Regions from separate parts of the Shewanella goraebulensis genome, predicted to be linked through region 2. Evidence: predicted binding sites of a transcription regulator. Region 2 holds the regulator's gene; the other holds the start of a gene.
The links. Region 2 encodes LexA, which represses DNA repair genes until DNA is damaged. Its sites were predicted from a motif close to TACTGTATNNNNATACAGTA; they were not measured.
Positions count from the first base shown of each region.

Region 1: the regulator LexA is predicted to act here: its motif matches at 3,731-3,750, upstream of QPX86_RS10180 (LexA family protein).

Region 1 covers NZ_CP126972.1:2,428,273-2,434,412, reverse strand. The annotation lists gene QPX86_RS10195 (TonB-dependent copper receptor) at 1-1,858, opposite strand, end outside; gene QPX86_RS10190 (hypothetical protein) at 2,114-2,725, shown strand; gene QPX86_RS10185 (hypothetical protein) at 2,914-3,318, opposite strand; gene QPX86_RS10180 (LexA family protein) at 3,770-4,177, shown strand; gene QPX86_RS10175 (Y-family DNA polymerase) at 4,181-5,437, shown strand; gene QPX86_RS10170 (YgjV family protein) at 5,670-6,140, shown strand, end outside.
Region 2 covers NZ_CP126972.1:4,646,709-4,652,848, reverse strand. The annotation lists gene ctaD (cytochrome c oxidase subunit I) at 1-692, opposite strand, end outside; gene coxB (cytochrome c oxidase subunit II) at 702-2,282, opposite strand; gene QPX86_RS19595 (cell division inhibitor SulA) at 2,725-3,231, opposite strand; gene lexA (transcriptional repressor LexA) at 3,228-3,845, opposite strand; gene plsB (glycerol-3-phosphate 1-O-acyltransferase PlsB) at 4,263-6,140, shown strand, end outside.

The DNA of each region.
Region 1 (6,140 bases), 2.2 Mb from region 2:
TGACTAGCAAGTCATCATGCTTCCACGAACCGTTTACTGACAAGGTACCAAAACCGCTACTCTCACCCAAATCTTGACCTGAAATATTACCTTGGCCAATGGCCACTCGATCTTGAGCCGCGACCATTCGCCAGAACAATCCTGCGGTCCAATTATTAGATTCGTAATTAACAGAAATTCGCCCTTCAAGTGGTGAAATCTGCCCAAGTGGTGTGTTGTCAGTATCGTTATCGCCATGGCTATAACTAACTGTGGCTTGCGCCGACCATTGGTCATTAAAAGGATACATAACCCCAAGTTCACCACCCCATATAGTCGCATCGACATTGTAAGCTGATGTTTTGGTGGTGTTGGAGTCAATCAAGATATAGTCATCAACTTTGCCATAATAAAAGGCCGACGACACTTCAACGATATTTTGGTAAATCCAGCCAAGGTCGATTTGTGTGGTTTTTTCTGGTTCTAAATCAAATGCCTTATTAGACATATTGCCATCATCAGCCTTCATGAATTCCCAATAATCAGGGATCCGCTCAGCTCTTCCGCCACCAATATAGTACTGACTATTGCCTGAAGTATGTTCATATCGGATAAAACCACTCACGAGATCATCTTCGCGTTGACCCTTTTGGCCTACGTGCAGTTCTGTATCCCACTGATCAACTCGTAAACCCGTTAAGATTTTTCCCTGACTTGATTGATAACTCATATTGTAACTTGCTTCAAAAAACAAACCGATATTTTGATAACTCATGTTTTCATCAAATGGCTTTGACAGTAAATCATCAAGACCATTATCAATATCTTTATCTATGCTTCTGCCTTCATGATTACTGTCCATGTAATCAATACCAATGACAGTGTCCCAATTATCACTTAAGGCTAAATCAAACCACAAGTGACCACCTGAAGTTTCACGACGAACATTCACGCCTGAATTAACACCCTGATCAAACTGATCCATGATGTGATCATTTTCATTAGTATAAAGTTGAAACTCAATAGTATTAAGCCAAGATAAGTCAAAGTCGCGCTGCCCTAGCAAGGTGTAGTTCTCATTATCTATTTGACGAGCTTTATTGGCTCTATCAGCATATTCGGCCTCACCGCTTGAGCTTCCATATGATAATTCAACAACTGTATCTTCATCCGGAGTCCAGCCAAGCGCCACATTATAATTATTACGGTCATAACTCGACTGCACCTTATTACCATCACCATCTTCGTAATGATCGCTTTGAGACTTATTCGCATCAAAGTCAATATAATGCGTTTCTGTTCCTGCTTTAATTTCAACTAAATAGTCTTCTCTTCCAAAAGAGCCGCCAGTCATGCTGACTCTTCCTTCTATATCTTTTTCTGAAAAACTATGGCGATCTTTTTCGAATAGCACAGTACCCGCCGAACCAACTGGCCCGTATTTAACTGTTTGCGGTCCTTTAATCACAGTAATTGCATCATAAGCTTCTGGATATATATAAGCCGTCGGTGGATCCATACGTCCGCCACATGTTCCGTAAACATGTTGACCATCATCAACAATGCTGACTCTTGAACCGCCCATGCCTCTCAATGATGGGTCGCCACCGGCACCGCCTTTACGGCTAATACTAAATCCTGGAATTGTTTTTAAGAACCCTGCACCATCATACGCAGGTAAAGGTAAACGCGGTTTTTTAGGATCAGTTGTGACTTTTGTTGGTTCACTCATCAGCTCACCAGTAACAACAATATAATCATCACATTTATCACCATCACAGCCTTCTTGTTGATTTTTGGATGGGTGATCGGCAAAAGCGACTTGGGGGGTTAATACTGCAGCAATCACTGCAGCTAATATTGTGGTGTTATGTTTCATCGTTGCGCCCGTTTTTTATTAATATAGGCACTTTTTCTCAAACTTCCTTACTTTGCTCAACGAGAATTTTGAACAGTGCGACAATGTGTCGCAGGCGGATTTGATGCTCGTCACACATCTGATTTTATTGGAGTTTTCATTAGCATTTGATTGTTTATTTTTTTAGGATTCATTGACACTGCACTTGTCACAAGTCATTAACATAGGTAGGATTCTTTAAAAAAGAATATTCAAGTTTAAAGGGGACTTAACTACATGGAAAGTGGTAGCGCTACAAATAAAGACCAAAGTGAACAGCAAAGTTTAACTGATATACAACTTAAAATTGAGCAACTTATTCAGCAACAGCCCGCCAATAAAAAACATTGGTATCAAAATCCAGAAATGATTGTTGCTTTCTCAGCGTTAGTCATTGGCATAGTGACGACATTTACTTCAATCTATTCCGCCTCTATCGATCGAGCCTATGCTCGCGCTTCAGTATGGCCTAGTGTTGAAATTGCCCGGAGTCATGATAATGACTTGTTCAAATATATTATTTCTAACAATGGTACTGGTCCAGCCATCATTAAGTACGCAAAAATAAAGCATGGCAAACAATACCTTTCAAAGTGGCGTGAACTCGATATTTTTAAAACAATAGTGCAATCTCATGTCGGGAAGACTGTTTTACCTGCACAGAAAACAATAAATCCTGTCATTTATCGTGGCGATAAGGTTGATAACATTCTAGCTGCTGATAATTTAATTTCGATAGAGCTATGCTATTGCTCCATTTATGATGAGTGTTGGCTCGTTAATCGAGACAATAACCCACAAACTGTCAGCCAGTGCGTTATTGATAACAATCAGCGTTTTTTACAATAAATGTCCAATAGATTGAGTCAGTAATGGCAGCAATTAACCTCTTAACATTAAACTAACCGAGCTGAGTAGCATTCAGCAATTACCATACCCGGTCACCGTTATGTGTTCATTAATTGCACATTAAGATGTTAAATCAATCAAATATCACTTTAATCAATACATCGAATTGAGAACAGCCTTAACTAGCATCAAAGGTTGGCATAATGAACACACTGATTTTGTACTGCAGTCTGCTTTAACAGTTGGGTAAACTGTGCCTTACCACCAGCTCTTTCATTATCGAGTAGTTTTTCCATGTGCTGTGCTTGTGAAACCACCTGCTCCATAGCCATTTGTCTGGCTTGAGTTTCTGATTGACCCGTTAATACTAATTGCTCAACAAGATTAGAGTAGTTTTCATAGACGACCCCTTTGTAGAAGTCAGCTTCTGTTGCCATTGGTGTATGCGAGTAGACAATTGAGCAACTTACTGCAGTTTCAATATTGGCTCTAGCTTGATCGATTTGAATAACAACTGATTGCTGAGTTGAGTAGCTGGCATTCGCTGCCACAGAGAAAAAAGCAAACATGGCAACCATCATTAATCTTTTCATATTGTTTTCCTTTTAAATCAATTCTTGTATGCAAGTACAGTCGTTTACTGTTACCACTTTATCTGGTTCCAAAGTTTAATAGTTACCTTTATATGCCAGTAATTGTAATTGTATTTTTTAGCTAACGTTTATCTGAGTGACACTCATTGATGCTTGTTATCTCGCTATTCAATTACGCTATACAATTGCCTCATACAGCTTCTCAATACAATCACGTTTTGCGAATCAGCTAATTTGATGACTATTTTACCTACTTTTGCTAAACCTAAGCTGAACAAGTCGTTAACTTTCTAAACTCACTACAGATGTTTTAAATTTTCCTCATTTCAATTGCGAGTAAATAACCTACAAAATGTCTAACATTTGCACGAATAAACGGAAAATATTGCCAATTTCACGGGGAACACTATAATACTGTATAAATATACAGTTACTTTAGAATGTGAAATTTATGAATGTCATTCCTATTTTGGCTAGCGCAGGGATCACTGGATTTGAATCCCCAGCCGCCGAGTATCGCCAACTACCATTAAGTTTAGATGAGCTACTAATTGAGCACCCAAGTGCCACCTTTATAGGTCAAGCTAGTGGAGACTCGATGGAGAAAATAGGGATATTTGATAAAGACATTTTGATTGTGGACCGCCATGTCAGTGTTGAAAACCATGATGTCATCGTGGCGAACTATAACGGCAGCTTTGTCTGTAAGTTAATTGATACTAAACGTCGATTATTGCTATCAGCCAACGACAGTCACAATAGTGTTTTAATCCAAGAACACGATAATTTTAGCGTTGAAGGTGTGGTGATCCGTTCTATCCGTTGCCATCGCCAAAGCCCGATACTTGCAGGTGATTAGATAATGTACGCTTTAGTCGATGCCAACTCTTTTTACTGCAGTGCAGAACAGGTCTTTAGGCCAGAGTGGCGCGGTCGCCCTATTGTTGTGTTATCTAACAATGATGGCTGTATTGTCGCAGCTAATCGCCAAGCAAAAGCACTAGGCATTGGTAAGTTTGGCCCTTTCTTTGAAGTAAAAGATCTCTGTCAGAAGCTTGGGGTCATTGCACTCTCGTCTAACTATGAATTATATGGTTCACTTTCTAACAGTATGATGGAGGTGATTGGCCGTTTTGCCCCCGAGCAACACATATATTCCATCGATGAATCCTTTTTATCCTTCAAACAAAGCTATCCTGCCATTCCCTGTCTGCTTACCCATGCTGCGCATATTCGCCGTGCTGTATGGAAAGAGACTCGCTTACCCGTTTGCGTGGGCATAGGTGAAACCTTAACCTTAGCCAAAGTAGCAAACCATGCAGCAAAAAAACTTAATGGCTATAACGGCGTGTGCTATATAAATTCAGCCCAACAGCGACACAATATTCTAGCCAGCATGCAAGTCACTGATGTATGGGGAATTGGCTCTCGCATTGGTAAAAAGCTGCGACAAATGGGGATCCATAATGCACTAGCACTGTCTAAGCTCCAACCCGGACTTGTGCGAAAAAGCTTTAGCATTGAAATAGAGCGCACAGTACGCGAACTTAACGGTGAGCAGTGTAAAGGCTGGGATAGCGCTCGCGCAGATAAACAACAAATCTTTTCAACCCGTAGTGTCGGCGAACGTATCACAGATAAAGAATCTTTACTTCAAGCCTTGAGTAAACATGCCGCTATTGCTGCAGCAAAAGCAAGAAAACAAGGTTCAGCCGCCAGTAGCTTACTGATTTTTGCCAAGAACTCGCCCTATGATGAACAGCCTAATGGCTTTAAGTACCACTATCGCTGCGCTTCCCCAACAAATGACAGTTGTGAGTTAATAGGACATGCAACACGTATCGGCAGTCAGTTATTTAACCCCAATACTCGCTATTACAAAATCGGTATAGGATTGCTCGACCTATCACCAGTTCAGCATTTACAAGGCGATTTATTTACTCCACCTAAAGATCCCGCTTTGATGCAAGTTTGCGACAACCTCAATCAACGTTATGGAACTGACTCCATGTTTGTTGCTGCACAGGGTATTAGCGGTAAATGGCATATGCGCCGAGATTTGCTTACCCCCCAATACACCACTTGCTGGCAAGACATTCCTCAAGTGAGTTGTCGTTAATCTCAAGCAATAAAGAAAACTGGATAACAAACTAGTTTGATACCAAGACTACTAGCAACATTAAACACCCCGCAAATGAACACCTTCGCAACACAGCAACCACCTAACCTGATCAATTAATGCTGTTTTTAGCGTTTAACGTCTTCAATATGCATAAACCTCGATGGGATCATTGTTTTAACGGTGAAAATATAGACAATACGCACCTTCAAATTTTTTCGGATTATTGTGCGTGCCTGAGTTTGCTTTAAATCAACTGTTCTTTGTTCAACTACTTGGATTTGTCTCAATGGCGATTGGCTGGTGGGCAAACACTCAAAAACAAGACTGCAAATTTATTCACGGCAATATGATAGCTGCTATATTGACGGCAATTCATTTAGGCTTATTAGGTAGTTTTTTAGGCATGGCGAACCAACTCGTTAATGTTATTCGCTTTCGTTGTTGCCAAAGCATGAATAAACAAGATTCGACACAAATGTCATTTTCCTCAGCATTACTTTCAACATTGTTTTCGCGATTACTCTCTCGCTCAATCATGACTATAGCGTTTAGTACGGTAGCTATTGTACAAGGTTTACTGTGGGCGGAGCATTGGAGTGAATGGTGTGCCGTGGCTGCTGCTGTCGTTATGAGCTTTAGTTTATTCTATTTTGCAGGAAGCCAGTTAAGGCTCGCAATGCTTGCCAGTAATGGCTTGAAT
Region 2 (6,140 bases):
GCAAGCACTGGCATCACCGCTATCAATAAGAATGCGGTAATTAACCAAGTCCATACGAACAGTGGCAACTTCATCCAAGTCATACCTGGTGCACGCATATTCACAATTGTCACGACCACGTTGATCGCGCCCATAATTGAGCTTATTCCCATAATGTGTACTGAGAATACAAATAGTGCAGTGGTATCAGGGCTGTAGGTCGTTGAGAGTGGAGCGTAGAACGTCCAACCAAAGTTAGGGCCGCCACCTTCCATAAATAACGAACTTAATAGAATGGCAAACGCGAATGGTAGGATCCAAAAACTCCAGTTATTCATTCGAGGCAGAGCCATATCCGGCGCACCAATCATCATAGGAATAAGCCAGTTAGCTAAGCCGGTAAAGGCTGGCATAACGGCACCAAATACCATGATAAGTCCGTGAACTGTGGTCATTTGGTTGAAAAAGTTTGGATCAACTAATTGTAAACCCGGCTGGAACAATTCGGCGCGGATAACCATCGCCATTGCACCGCCCGTGAGAAACATTAGAAAACTAAACCACAAATATAATGAGCCGATGTCTTTATGGTTAGTGGTTAAAATCCAGCGCATGATGCCTTTCGGCGCGCCATGATGGTGATCATCATGGCCATGGTCATCGTGAGAATGACCATCATGAGCTTCGGTTGTATCTTGTGTAATAGTGCTCATTTTAATCCCTTACTTTCCATGACCATCAACGTCAGAAGCCTGTACAGCATCTCCCGAGTCATTACCCCAAGCGTTACGCTCATAAGTAATCACTGCTGCGAGTTGTTGCGGTGTGAGTAGAGAACCAAATGCCTGCATTGCAGTACCAGCCTTGCCATTGACAACAACTTCAATGTGTCCTTCAACTGGTCCTGTAATAGCTGGGCTACCGATTAATGAAGGGAAAGCCCCCGGTAATCCTGTGCCTGCAGCCTGATGACATGCAGCGCAATTGGTCATATAGACTTGCTCGCCCATGGTCATGAGTTCATCCATGGTTAAATCATCTAGTACGACTTCAGCTTTAACTTCTTTCACAACTTCTGCAGCGGCTTCGGTTACGGCTTGTTCAACATTTTCAGGATTAATTTCAGCAGGAAGGGTCACAGGCGTTGCGGCTTGGTCAGTAGCGGAATCCGCTGAACTTGCCGCAGAACCGCCACCATTGATATCAGCGGCTTGCACTACATCGCCAGAGTCATTACCCCAAGCATTTCGCTCGTAGGTCACAACTGCAGCAATTTCAGTTGCAGTAAGCTGTTTAGCAAATGCCTGCATCGCAGTGCCTGATTTACCGTTAACCACAATATCAACATGATCGCTAACAGGCCCCTTAATCAGAGGGCTACCAATAAGAGATGGGAAAACACCAGGAAGACCAGCACCATTGGGTTGGTGACATGCGGCGCAAACGCCCATATAGACTTGCTCACCTTGAGCCATTAACTCATCATATGTGAGTGTTTGCGAAAGCGAGGCTTCTGCAGCAGCTTTAGCATCGACAGCTAGCTGCTTTTGGTCAAGTAACCATTGGTCATAATCGGCTTCAGAAAGTGCTTCGACCACAATAGGCATGAAGCCGTGATCTTTTCCGCACAACTCAGCACATTGGCCGCGGTAGGTGCCAACTTTATCAATGCGTGTCCATGCTTCATTAATGAAACCTGGATTAGCGTCTTTTTTAACCGCAAAAGCAGGCACCCACCATGAGTGAATAACGTCATCACTGGTCATTAAGAAACGCACTTTTCGATTGATTGGTAATACGAGCGGCTTATCAACTTCTAGCAAGTAAGTTTCAGTTTTTTCAGCAGAACCTTGGATTTGATCTGCTGGAGTTGAAAGCAAACTGAAGAACTCGACGTCTTCATTGAAATAGCTGTAATGCCACTTCCACTGAGAGCCGGTAACTTTAATGGTTAAATCTGCATCGCTAGGATCTTCCATAGCTATCAGAGTTTTAGTGGCAGGAATTGCCATACCGATAAGGATGATAAATGGCACGACAGTCCATGCTATTTCAACCTTGGTACTGTCATGAAAATCGGCAGGTTTAGCGCCTTTAGATTTTCTGTGATAGATCATCGAGTAAATCATGATCCCAAAGACCACAACACCAATCGCACAACAGATATATAGAATAATCATATGGAGGTCATAAACCCTACCACTGATTTCTGTCACACCTTGTGTCATGTTAAGCGGCATATCAGCCGCAGCAAGCGGCACTGCAAATAGCAGCACCATTAATCCATACAACAATCGCTTCACAAGACCACTCCTCTGCCAATTGCGATTTGCAATAACAACAAGGAAAAGTCACACAGTAATACTCTGCTCTATGCAAACTTCTCTAATTCCCGAAAAAGTTTGATCACTTCAAAGTACACGGTGGCTGCGAGTATCAATACTCGATTATTTTATTGGGTTATGGTGGCCACACTTGTACCTAATACTGAACTTTTCAATTCTTAAATTGACGCTTTTTATTCAAGGCTTTCTATACCGCATGGTACCAGCACAATCTTTACAGCGTTTTGTAGCTTCTTATCGTTTTACTAACTCAAGAGTGATAACAATTTGTTAGCCTCTTGTTAACTACATTACTTGGAGATTAAATATTGATCAAGATCACTTTATCATCTAATTTGCTGAAAAAAGGCGTAAAAAAAGCCCTTCACAGTAATGAAGGGCTTTTTTAAGAGAGATTAGTTTAGTGGAAAGCAGATAAATTTAACCGTGATGGTGCTGCTAAAGTATTGTCGCTCATATGTTCATCATGTAAGTGAGTATTTACATCTTCAATGATTACACCTTGTGCCAAAGCACTTTTAGCGACTAACTGAATGCGACGATTATCGCGAGCATCTAATGGTGTTGTCCATGTAATAACCGCACTGGAAGTACCACTTGTTAGTGCTTTTTCCATTGCCCAAAGTGTTTCAACTTCATCTTTGGTATGAACAAGCAATACTCGATCCATACGAACATTGGCATTGGCCAATATTTGCTTATAGCCAATATGTGGTGGATTAATTAATACAATCCAACGGCCTTGTTGGCTTAACACTGCTAACTGGCTGCATAACTGGGTTAGCTCAGTGATGCCTTGATTAGCACTTTGTTTGGTTTCAATACCTTGTTTAACAGGCGCTGTGGCTGATGTCATGTCTACCCACAAGCCAGGGTGACGTGGTGCATTACCTAATAATGTGTTCATAACCAACCTCCATTTCGGATAACGCCAACAGCAAGTCCTTCAATGGTGAGACTCTGGCAAGTTAAATCGACTTTTATCGGCGAATATTGTTCATTTTCTGCATGCAGATAAACAACATTGCCTTTCTTTTCAAAACGTTTAACGGTGACATCATCGTCAACACGAGCTACGACAACTTGTCCATTTTTGGCTTGCTGCATTTTGTGCACAGCCAATAAGTCACCTTCAATAATGCCAATATCTTTCATACTGTCGCCACGAACGCGTAGTAAGAAATTAGCATTAGGTTTGAACATTTCAGGATCGACTTGAAAGTACTGTTCAACATGTTCCATTGCGAGGATAGGTTCACCAGCCGCAACCTGACCGATAAGCGGTAATCCTTCTTCGACTTCCTCTTCTTCCTGAATCATGCGAATGCCGCGTGAAGTACCAGGAATAATTTCGATACAACCTTTTTTAGCAAGTGCTTTTAAATGCTCTTCAGCAGCATTAGCACTTTTAAAGCCTAATCTAGTGGCAATTTCTGCACGAGTTGGTGGCATACCTGTCTCGGCAATATTACATTTAATTAGTTCTAGAATTTCAGCTTGTCGTGGCGTTAAAGGTCTCATGTTGATTCCTGTTTTTTTATACAGTGACTGTCATTATATACAGTATCCTTGGTCGTGCAAGTATTAACCAATGAATTTTAAGGATGATACCGATTAAAGTTCATTTTTAACAGATTGGCAAAATTTAAATTTGTTTAAAAACAGTTATTTATATTGTTGCTGTTGGAGGGGGATTTATTTTGATTAAATTAACATTGATAAACAAATGATTCGGTTTTTTGTCGATACAGTATATTTATACAGTACTGATGTTCACTTTTGATAAGTATAAATAAGCGACTTATTTGCTTATATAATTAGCCTTAAAGGGATTTAGTTTGATGCTTAATTGTTAACTACATATACGCAGGTTAGTGAATCCCACCTAGATTCTGGTATCCTATGCGCAATAAATCGTTGTTGATAATGCGAATACTCATGCTAAAACCAGATTCTATCATTGCTAAATCGTTGCGTTGGATTCAGAAACTAATGGTACACAGTGTTGTTGTACCTCAAGATCCGTTCGCTGACTTAAACCTAGATCCTGAAAAACCAGTGGTCTATGTCATGAAGACAGAGTCGCTGAGTGATATCGCGGCACTAAATGAAATTACTGCAAAGTACAATCTACCTAGTCCTTATGAGCGTTTGGACATCGATGGGCTGAACACGCCAAGAATTGTGTGTGTTGAAGGCCGTAAACCCTTATTTGGCAAACGTCATAGTGGCGAGAAGTTTGTTGCTAACTTCACCAAATTACTCGACTTACACCAAAAGAATAAGCAGTTAGATATTCAATTGGTGCCAGTTAGCCTTTATTGGGGACGTATCCCGGGTAAAGAAGATGACACCATGACAGCTGCAGTATTTGAGCGTGAAAATCCGACTTGGCTACGCAAGTGGCTAATGATTTTATTTTTAGGTCGTCATAACTTTATTCAATTCTCAAATGCCATGTCTTTACGTTATATGGCCGATGAACACGGTACTGATGTCAGCATTGCTCACAAGTTAATTCGTGTTGCCCGCGTGCATTTCCGACGTCAACGTAAAGTGATGACGGGGCCACAGTTGCCTAACCGTCAAGCCATGTTTAACTCGTTACTCAAATCTGAATCGATCACCAAAGCGATTCAAGAAGAAGCAGCAAACAAGAAGATTTCTGAAGAAAAGGCGCGTGAAAAGGCCATTGAATATTTAGATGAAATCGCAGCTGACTACTCAGATAACCTGATTCGTATTGCAGAGCGCTTTTTAACTTGGTTATGGAACAAGTTATACAGCGGCATTAGCATTAAGAGTGCTGAGCAAGTTCGTAAACTGCATCATGATGGTCACGAAATTGTCTATGTGCCATGTCATCGTAGCCACATGGATTACTTATTACTATCTTATATCCTCTATTATCAAGGGATGGTTCCTCCGCACATTGCGGCTGGTATTAACTTGAACTTTTGGCCTGCAGGGCCGATGTTCCGCCGCGGTGGTGCCTTCTTTATCCGTCGTAGTTTTAACGGTAATAAGCTTTATACCGCAGTATTCAGAGAGTATTTAGATCAACTATTTGCCAAAGGCTATTCAGTTGAGTACTTCACTGAAGGTGGTCGTTCACGTACAGGCCGTTTGCTTGCGCCTAAAACTGGCATGTTAGCAATGACAGTGAACAGTGTACTACGAGGTATCGAGCGCCCTGTAACGCTGGTGCCAGTTTACTTAGGCTACGATCACGTGATGGAAGTATCGACTTATCACAAAGAATTAAGCGGTAAGAAAAAGCAAAAAGAATCGGTATGGCAGGTATTTGGTGCACTGCGTAAATTAGGTAACTTTGGCCAAGGTTATGTGAACTTTGGTGAGCCAATTAACGTGCAGCAATTCTTAAACCAGCAAGCACCTGATTGGCGCGAAGAAATTGCTCAAGATCCTGAGCAAAAACCAACTTGGTTAACCCCAGCGGTAAATACACTTGCCAATAAAGTGATGACTAACATTAATAGCGCTGCTGCGGCTAGTTCAGTCACACTAACCAGTATGGTGTTATTGGCTTCTGAGCAAAATGCGCTGGAGCGCGGTGAGCTTGAAAGACAGCTAGGTTTATATCTTAAGCTATTAAAAGAGGTGCCTTATACCGGTTATACCTCAGTGGCGGAAGGTAACCCTACTGAAGTGGTTGAACAATGTTTGTCGCTTAAAAAGTTCACTTCAACTAGCGATCAGCTTGGTGAAATTATTGCGATTGAAGAGCATGCTGTCATTGCAATGAGTTACTACCGTAATAACATTATTCACTTGATGGCCGTACCTTCGTTAATT